3 regions of the Alteromonas sp. MmMcT2-2 genome follow, and region 2 is predicted to be linked to each of the others. Evidence: predicted binding sites of a transcription regulator. Region 2 holds the regulator's gene; each other region holds the start of a gene.
The links. Region 2 encodes FNR, which switches genes on or off when oxygen is low (the NO sensors DNR and NnrR bind a similar motif). Its sites were predicted from a motif close to TTGATCTAGATCAA; they were not measured.

Region 1 (3,283 bases), on a different contig from region 2:
ATTACTTGGCATACAGCGCCTATTCCTTGATTGGTGTACTGTGGTACAGCATGGCTGACAAAGCGCAGGCATCAGGTAATGCGGTACTTGCAGCGTCTAAGATGAAGACACGTGACTTCTATATGGAACGTATCTTGGTACGTCGCGATGCGCACAAAGCCGCTTATAAAGCTGGCTCTGAAAGCACCCTTGCAATATCAGGTAATGAGTTTGATTATCTGTAATTAGCGCATGCTTTACGCCCATAACATATGGGCTTAAAAACCAAAAAAGGTCACATATAGTGACCTTTTTTAGTTTAATAGTTATCGCGCGGTACTAGTTGTTTGCCGCTACCTGCGTCGAAAACGTGTCTGCAAACCAATCATTCAACATGGCTTTTTCGTAGGTTAACGACTCGGTCCTATTGCGGCGGATTGTCGATTCCATAAAGTCCATGTCTTTGAGTTTTACATTTTCGCCACTTAAAATGACTTGTCCTTCGGCATCGGTCAAAGAATAACTAAACGCCATTCTTGGAATGTCGATGCGCTTAATGATGCGAACGTCACTCCCACCACCTGTGCCAAACCCGACGAACTGACTAGGCCATACTTGCCCCGCTAAGTCCACATTAGTCACTGTCATAGACAGCACTTGAGATTCAGGTAAATCACTAGCTAACTCAACAATGTGCTGTTCCAAATCTTCTAATGTTCGTTCGCGGAACCGTTTGCGTGACTCATTAGTCGGCTTAACATCGCTATACGTTTCAGGTTCTTCCCAAGTAATCTTTACTTCTGCCGCTTGGGTGGGAGCGAAAACAGCAAGAAGTCCAACCGCAGTGGCACAACCTAAATAAGAAAAAGTACGTAATTTATTCACTTTTATGCTCCTAAATTCAGTCGTTTAAACTATGAGTTAGCAAGACATTTAAAAAAGCTTTACGTGCAGCAATTGCCGGCTTTTATATCAGCTTTATATTTAACCAACCTGGTTAAGACTGGCTAGTCTCGCTTTGCTACTTGCATAACTGACGACTGTTTAATGATTAGGCATAGTTGAACGCGTTTAGTTCCCGTAAAGTTGGGGTTTATATCGTCCTTCTCACAATAGGTGTGATAAAAACGTTTAACGCTTGCGCTATCAGCGGTGATTTGCTGAACATATGTTTTCTGGTAAGGCTTTAAGGGACTCAGCTGGACATTAATTTTATCTTGTAAACTACGCAGTTCTTCTCGCTCCGGTAAGGTTGCGATTGAAACTAGCCATTCAGAAAGCGAGTTCTGGATATCTTCAAAGAGATACTGAACAAAAGGAGACCGCAGCACAATTACCAAAACAATAATTTCAGCAGCGATGATAAAGAACCTTAACATGACTTCTCAGCTAACTTTGACAGACGTTTACTACAGATAGCGCCAATTTTTTTAGCACCTTTCTTACTATGTGCTCAACTACACTTTGCCAAATTACATTTTCACAATGCTCACTGTACACGATTCAAACAGTAATTGACCACATTATTATCGACGATAATAGGGTCATATCGGTTTACCTGTAAATACAGTAAACTATACTCATGTATAGTAGGTAACGCCTAATCGTCAATGTTGGGTATCAAATGGCATCTGGCCGTTATATTAATCCTCATTATTCACGTAGCTGTATTTAACTATTTATAAAGTTACATAGACTGAGGAAATCAAGATAAAAAACGACTTATGTTCTGAAGTTTCAGTATTGACTGAAACTTTAAAAAGATACACCATACGCTGCATTATTGATCTACATTAAATATGACGTTTTGAACGCAGTTTTACTGCACAGGCAGTTCGTTACGTCACATAAGGTTAAGCTATGAATGAACAAATACCGGTAAAGACCGTTACACCGGTAAAAGTACATAAACCCAAAGGTAGACCTGAGGGTAAACGCCACGACTCTCGTAGCCGTATCTATGTGCGGGCTGTACAAGGCCCTTTAGAGACGTTTAGACGCATGTTTGGCCTTTTCTTTTTGGGCCTCTTTGCCATCATTCCATGGATTCAGTATAACGGGCATCAAGCCGTGCTACTCGATATTGGTGAGCAGCGATTTACTATATTCTCACTAACCTTGTGGCCTCAAGATCTCACTTTACTGGCCTACATATTTATTGTTTCCGCCTTTGCTCTGTTCTTCGTCACCACTTTCGCTGGTCGAGTGTGGTGTGGATTTATGTGTCCTCAAACAACGTGGGTATATATTTATACGTGGTTCGAAGAGAAATTCGAAGGCCCGCGCAACAAGCGTATAGCGCTGGATGCACGCAAAATGGATGCAGATAAATTTTTGCGTAAAACAGCTAAGCACACCGCTTGGGTATTGGTAGCGCTGTTAACGTCTTTAACCTTCGTTGGCTATTTTACGCCAGTTGATGAACTGTTTATCGATTTTGTGACATTTAACACCAGCTTCTGGGCAGGTTTATCGGTTATTTTCTTTGCCGTATGTACCTACGGAAACGCTGGCTACATGCGCGAAATCATGTGCACGCACATATGCCCGTATGCGCGTTTTCAGTCTGCCATGTTCGACAAAGACACGTTTACTGTATCGTACGATGCAAAGCGTGGAGAGCAACGCGGCCCGCGACCACGCAAACTTTGTCACGAGCAAGTAAAGGAAAAAGGGTTAGGCGACTGTATAGACTGCAACCTGTGTGTTCAGGTATGCCCAACCGGTATCGATATTCGAAATGGCTTACAATACGAATGCATCAACTGCGGTGCCTGTGTTGATGCCTGTAACGGTGTTATGGATAAAATGGGTTATCCTAAAGGCCTGATAAGCTTTACCTCTGAAGAAGAACTAGCTGGCGGTAAGACTCACATTTTACGTCCGAAGTTAATTGGTTATTTTGTGGTTTTAGTGGTGATGACAGGCTTGTTGTTTGCCAATATTTGGATGCGCAGCCCCACCGAAGTTGACATTATCCGCGACAGAAACTCGCTATACCGCGAAACGAATGAGGGACTAATTGAGAACGTTTATACAATAAAAGTACTTAACAAAACACAGCAAACCCAAACCTACTCTATTGCTGTAAAAGGTTTGCCTGACTATAAGTACATTGGTGAGCAAACTGTAACAGTTGAAGGCGGTGCGGTGTATAGCACGCCAATTTCAGTTGCAACTGACGCCTATAATCTGGAAGATACGGTTACCGATATTTTTATCAGTGTAACCACCACTATTGATGGGGAATCGGTTACTGTTGATGAGCCAACAAAGTTCCTTTATCGATGACAGATTTTTCATT
Region 2 (3,283 bases):
ATAGCATGAGTATTATTTACGTATTAATTCCAATCGCCATCATCATTGTTGCCGTCGCTATCGTGATATTCTTTTGGGCGGTGAAAACCAATCAATTTGAAGATTTAGATCGCCAAGGTTATAGCATACTGTTTGACGATGATCTTCCGCCAGAAGAAAAAAAGCTAGCTGAGCAACGCAAGCAACTTCAAGACAGTAAAGTAGACAAAAGCCAAGCGCCACATGGAAGGGATTAACTACTTCTCTGCCTTTCTTATCGGCTTAGCCGGTGGAGTTCACTGTGTGGGAATGTGCGGTGGAATTGTCGCTGCGCTAAGGATGGTATCGCCTAAAGGCGCTTCAGCACTACCCTATACCCTTGCCTATAACATGGGACGTATAGTGAGCTACACCATCGCCGGAGCAGTAACCGGGGCACTTGGAAAAATTGCAGCAGATTATATACCTCTTGCCAACTATGCCCTTTCCCTACTTAGCGGAATCATGTTGCTTCTACTGGCGTGTTATTTGGGTAAGTGGTGGACTGGCTTAACAGTGCTGGAAAATGCGGGTAAAGGCCTATTTTCCAAAGTCCAGCCGCTTTCAAAACGCTTTTTGCCATTTAAGACCCCTTTAAGTGCGTTGCCTTATGGTTTTATTTGGGGTTGGCTTCCTTGCGGTTTGGTGTATTCCACACTTACCTGGTCTCTCGCGGCGGGTAACGCGCTAGAAGGCGCTGCTATTATGTTCTTCTTCGGTTTGGGTACATTACCCACCTTGCTCGCTGCAAGCGCTGGTAGCCAATATATTGTTCGAAGTTTTCAACATAACCATTTTAGACAAATTATTGCAGTAATAATGGCAATATATGCAGCTTATCTTATTCATGGCGCAATCGTTTAAAAATGGGTGTATTATTGTCGGGTATTCTTTTAGAGAGCGTGCATTATGAGCAAAGGAAGCCAATTTTCTATTCACTGTCAAAACTGTAGTTTCAGTCACCTGTGTTTACCGGTGGCGTTAAACAAAACAGAAATCGAGTCTCTTGACGATATTATTGAACGCAAGAAGCCGCTTCATAAAGGTGACACGCTGATTCAAACTGGTGATAAATTCCGTTCTCTATTTGCAGTGAGAACCGGTTCATTCAAATCATTTGTGACTAATACCGAAGGTGAAGAACAGATTACCGGCTTCCATTTTCCTGGTGACATTATCGGTTTCGATGCATTAAGAGAGAACAAGCACCAAAGCTATACCTCTGCGTTAGAAACTGCCATGGTGTGTGAGCTTCCCTACGAGACCCTCGACGAAATGTCAGTGCAATTTCCAAAGCTACGCCACCAGATCATGAGCTTCATGAGCGCTGAAATAAAACAAGATCACGACATGATCATGCTTTTAAACAAGCGAACTGCAGAAGAGCGCTTACTGTATTTCATCTCACACCTGTCGCAACGCTTTGAAGAGCGTGGCTTTTCCCATAGAGAATTCCACTTAACCATGACGCGCAACGAAATTGGAAACTATTTAGGATTAACGATTGAAACGATTAGTCGTCTGTTAAGCCGTTTTCAAAAAGACAACATCATAAAAGTAGACGGCAAGCTTATTACTATCTTGGATTTCGATAGACTAAACACCAAACTAGCGGCGCTTAACGGCCCAAGCGTTGTCTGCGGTTAGCCGTTTTTAGGTGTTAAACAAGGCGCGCACTAAGCGCGCTTTTTTGTGACCTTTGGTAGCCACATATCTAACCTTTCAGCGCCACGCCGGTTGCTCCATATTCAATTAGGTAGGTTCACTCATGGTCGCCTCGTAAAATTCTTGATCTAAAACAACTTACGTTTTTCCCAATGTCGTTTATAGTTAGTATTAGAAAGCTTCGATTTCGACAGCCGCTACTAAGTTTCGTAGTTAGGGGGACGTTATGATTGAGTGTAAACGAATTCTGGCCGTGGTAGATGCCGAGCGCGATAACCAACCTGCACTAAGCCGAGCTTATGAACTCGCTTCAAAAACAGGCGCTTCAGTTACCGCAATGATGGTGGTATACGACTTATCTTATGATATGACGACCATGCTTAGCCCGGATGAGCGCGAGTCAATGCGCGATGCAGTTACAAAGGAGCATGCAAAATGGCTTGCCACCCACTTAAGAGAACAAGGATTCACTGAAACTGATATCGTTGTAGAATGGAATAATCGTGCGTATGAGTCGATTATTTACTACACCCTAAATAATCAGATAGATTTAGTGGTAAAGGCAACCAAAAAGCACGACGATCTTGCTTCTGTTATTTTCACCCCCACCGACTGGCATTTAATGCGTAAATGCCCTCGGCCAGTATTACTCGTTAAAGAGCACGACTGGCCAGAAGGAGGAGAGATTATTGCTGCAGTAAACGTAGGCAGTGAAGATGATGAGCATGCCGCACTTAACGATAAGCTCACCCTCATTGCTAACGACTACGCCTCTTTATTGAAAGGTAGCGTAAATTTGGTCAACAGTTATCCTTCTACACCACTTAATATCGCCATAGAAGTACCTGAGTTCGACCCCGATACCTATCACGACGCGGTAAAAAATCATCATTTAAAAGAAATGCGTAGTCACGCGTTGAAGTACGGTATTCCTGAAAATAAATGTGTAGTAAGAGAAGGCCTTCCGGAAAAAGTTATCCCGCAAGTGGCAAAAACACTGGATGCAGAGCTTGTTGTTATTGGTACTGTTGGCCGCGTGGGCATTTCAGCGGCCCTAATTGGTAACACTGCAGAACACGTGATCGACGAACTCAATTGCGATGTGCTTGCTATTAAGCCAGATGGATTTGTGTCGCCGTTGTCGGTGTAGTCTTTTCATCAAGTCTACATAGCCCGTGTTTGCCGTTACTTAGCGGCCAACACGGTATGTCACCAACAAATTTAACTTCACAAGCATGGTCTCGAAAAGCCGCTTTAATGTATAATGGTGGCTTTATCACAAACCAAGCTAGTTAATTATGAGTTTAGGCACAAACAGTGCTGACGCGTCGCCATTAAATGCTGCGCAAAGTAAGCAAAAGTACAACTTCAACAAACTTCAGAAACGACTTCGCCGCAATGTGGGTAAAGCCATTGGCGATTTCGGTATGATTGAAAACAACGACAAAGTAATGGTGTGTTTATCTGGCGGTAAAGACAGCTACACCATGCTAGATATTTTATTGTTTTTAAAGAAGATTGCGCCTATTCACTTTGATATCGTTGCGGTTAATCTTGACCAAAAGCAGCCTGGTTTCCCAGAACATATCTTGCCTGAATA
Region 3 (3,283 bases), on a different contig from region 2:
TAGAGGCAGCATTTACTACTTCCTCAGCTTTTGCTTTGGTTCTATTTGCAATGGTTAAAGAAGCGGCCCCTGCTTTTATTAACGGGGAGATTACGCCACGGGCTGCGCCGCCGGCACCAATAAGCAACACGCGCTTACCCTTAATTTCCACACCGCTGTTAAGCAAGTCGTTTACCAGCCCTACACCATCAGTGTTGTATCCCCACACTTCACCGCTGTCACCATTCATTAGCGTATTAACAGCTTGTGCATCTTTGGCTGCTTGGTCATCTACCTTTGCCAAGTTGAATGCATCAAGCTTAAAAGGCATAGTGACGTTACAACCTACCGCGCCTTCCTGAGCTAAAAACGCGTTGGCGGCATCTACAAAACCATCTACTGGCGCAAGTATCTTTTCATAAGAAATCTTTTCTCCCACTTGTTCAGCAAACATTTGATGGATAGTTGGTGATAAACTCTGTGCAATAGGATTTCCGAATACAGCGAATTTTTTCATGGGAATACGAGACTTATTTAATATAAAGAAGAAAAGCGATAATCGTGCTTCGCAGAGTACACCATATGAACGTATAGGTGGAGAGGAGAAAGTACGGGAATTAGCAAATACGTTTTACGACATAATGGAAACCGATCCACTCGCCAATGAACTGCTAGCTATTCACCCCCAGCCATTTGACAGAATTCGCCACGTGTTCTTTCTCTATTTAAGTTTATGGCTTGGTGGTCCTGATGATTACCAGCAGCAGTATGGCCACCCGCGTCTGCGTGCACGCCACCTACCTTATACCGTAACACCAGAGTTAAAAGCGCAGTGGATGTATTGCATGCGAAAAGCCATGTTTAAAACGGTTGAAGATATCGCCTTAGCTCAACAGTTGATAGACGCACTTGATCAACTCGCCAATCACATGGTGAATACAAAATAAAAAAGCGCGTTGAAAGGATTAACCTTTTAACGCGCAACTCCCCTGTTACTGTCTACGCTCTTTATGGCGCATAAAGTAGTGCAATTGTGAAAGCCTAATAGTTAATAAGGCGTAGAACTAATAATTAGAATGTGTAACCCACCGATAAGGTATACACCCAAGGATCTATTTCAATATCACTTACCTTTCCAGCAGCATCACCCACTTTGAAGGTTGCTTCGGTATCTATATCAATGAATCGAACCGATGCATTAACATGCCATTTGGTATCAATTTGGTAATCCATTCCCACCTGTGCTGACAAGCCAAATGAATTATCAAGCGAAAGGTCGCTTAAGCCAGCTGTTTCATTTGCACCTGTAAACTCTTCATCAAAGATAAAGGTATAGTTGATACCAGCACCAATGTACGGCTGAAACGCAGAGCTGGCATCATTAAAATAGTAGTTTGCGGTAAGCGTAGGTGGAAGGTGCGTGACTTCTCCAAGCTGGTTACCCGTCCCTAACGGGTCAGCAACAGAAAAATTCACGTCGTGCTTAAACGGCGTTGCGGCAAGCAGCTCAATATTAATGTTATCAGTAATAAAGTACGCTACGTTTAGACCTAGCTGAGTATCGTTATCGATATTAAGGGCAACGCCAAGATCAGTTCCACCCGCGACGATGTTAGAGGTAGATTCGTCAGGAGCAACGGTAGTAAGACCGCCACGAACAATCCAGTCGCCCTGCTGGTGAGCGCTAGCTAAAGGTGAGAGTGCAGCAAGAGTAAAGCAAAGTGCAGATGCAGAAAAAAAGTGTTTGCGCATGATGTGTCTCTTTTGTGTTTAACTAAGATGGCGATACTTTACGCCTGTGGTTAAGAGAAACATTGATCCAGCGCAAGTTTGATAACTCACTGAAACACAGATGATATTCCACCTTGATGTAGATCAAAAAAAACGCCGCATTAACGTTAATACGGCGTTTTTTAGTCATTAAAGATGAAAGCTGCTATCGGCGGTCCGCGTAAGGATTTAAGCGGAGCCTTATTTAATAATTAATCACCAATCAGTAGGTTTTAACCAGTCTGTCAGCTTGGCTTCGGCGCTACCCGGTGCAGGTGTATAACAATACTCCCAGCGCGCGAGCGGCGGCATCGACATTAGAATTGATTCCGTACGCCCGCCGGTTTGCAATCCAAATAAAGTGCCCCGGTCAAATACAAGGTTAAACTCAACGTAGCGGCCCCGGCGATAAAGTTGGAAATCACGCTCTCTTTCGCCGAAATCGGTTTGCTTACGACGTTCAACAATAGGAACGTAAGCATCGATGAAGCCATTACCAACAGCCTGCATAAATGCAAATGACTGTTCAAAGCCCCATTCATTCAGGTCGTCGAAGAACAAACCGCCCACTCCGCGAGTTTCATTGCGATGCTTTAAGTAAAAGTAGTCGTCGCACCACTTTTTGTACTTAGGGTAGACATCATTGCCAAATGGTTTGCACAGCTTCTTTGCAGTGTCATGCCAATGCAAAACGTCATCTTTAAACGGATAAAATGGCGTCAAGTCGAAGCCGCCGCCAAACCACCAGATAGGTGCTTCGCCCTCTTTTTCTGCAATAAAAAAGCGAACATTAGCATGTGACGTTGGGATGTACGGGTTATGTGGATGAATAACGAGTGATACACCCATTGCTTGAAAGTTTCTTCCCGCAAGCTCAGGGCGATTAGCCGTTGCTGAAGCAGGCATTTGACTACCAAACACATGAGAAAAGTTAACGCCGCCTTGTTCAATCACCGCACCATTTTTTAGTACTCGAGAGCGGCCACCGCCACCCTCTTCTCGCTGCCAGCTGTCTTCAACAAACTGGCCCTTACCATCGGCAAGTTCAAGGGTTTGGCAAATGGTGTCTTGCAGCCGTAGTAAATAGCTTTTTACTTGTTCTATTACTTCAGCGGCATTTTTACCGTCCAGTAATTCTGCTGATGTCATGCTCTTATTACCTCTGCTGTGTCACCATCGCGAATGGTACTGGGTTTAGTTGCACCGCCTACTTCCCCTTCGACATAGAAGACGGAATCAGCGAATACGGCTTTTGCCTCTTCAGTGGTGATGGCTGGCGGTTGGCCGGTCAGGTTAGCGCTTGTAGAAACTAACGGTTTACCTAACTTGTTGCACAATTCCACTACTACAGGGTGATTAGTTACGCGCACCGCTATTTTACTATGCTTGCCGGTTAACCAAACTGGCGCAGATGACGACTTAGGTAATAGCCAAGTATTAGGGCCTGGCCAGCTCGAAAAAATATCGGTGCGTCTGTCAGGGCGAATGGCGTTATCGTTAACATAAGGCAGTAGCTGACTGTAGTTTGCTGCAA

Region 1: a site for FNR is predicted at 1,763-1,776, ahead of ccoG (cytochrome c oxidase accessory protein CcoG). Genes of this name have one in related genera too.
Region 3: a site for FNR is predicted at 1,845-1,858, ahead of MHM99_RS02135 (OmpW family outer membrane protein). Genes of this name have one in related genera too.

What each region holds. Positions count from the first base shown of each region.
Region 1 is NZ_JAKRFA010000008.1:184,256-187,538, forward strand. Features, by position in the region: gene MHM99_RS07435 (acyl-CoA dehydrogenase family protein) at 1-224, shown strand, start outside; gene MHM99_RS07440 (DUF3016 domain-containing protein) at 319-864, opposite strand; gene MHM99_RS07445 (hypothetical protein) at 987-1,358, opposite strand; gene ccoG (cytochrome c oxidase accessory protein CcoG) at 1,840-3,270, shown strand; gene MHM99_RS07455 (serine/threonine protein kinase) at 3,267-3,283, shown strand, end outside.
Region 2 is NZ_JAKRFA010000030.1:25,813-29,095, forward strand. Features, by position in the region: gene MHM99_RS15520 (heavy metal translocating P-type ATPase) at 1-4, shown strand, start outside; gene ccoS (cbb3-type cytochrome oxidase assembly protein CcoS) at 6-236, shown strand; gene MHM99_RS15530 (sulfite exporter TauE/SafE family protein) at 223-882, shown strand; gene fnr (fumarate/nitrate reduction transcriptional regulator Fnr) at 928-1,665, shown strand; gene uspE (universal stress protein UspE) at 1,910-2,833, shown strand; gene ttcA (tRNA 2-thiocytidine(32) synthetase TtcA) at 2,982-3,283, shown strand, end outside.
Region 3 is NZ_JAKRFA010000001.1:501,735-505,017, reverse strand. Features, by position in the region: gene aroE (shikimate dehydrogenase) at 1-496, opposite strand, end outside; gene MHM99_RS02140 (group II truncated hemoglobin) at 495-926, shown strand; gene MHM99_RS02135 (OmpW family outer membrane protein) at 1,051-1,731, opposite strand; gene hemF (oxygen-dependent coproporphyrinogen oxidase) at 1,966-2,898, opposite strand; gene MHM99_RS02125 (Sua5/YciO/YrdC/YwlC family protein) at 2,895-3,283, opposite strand, start outside.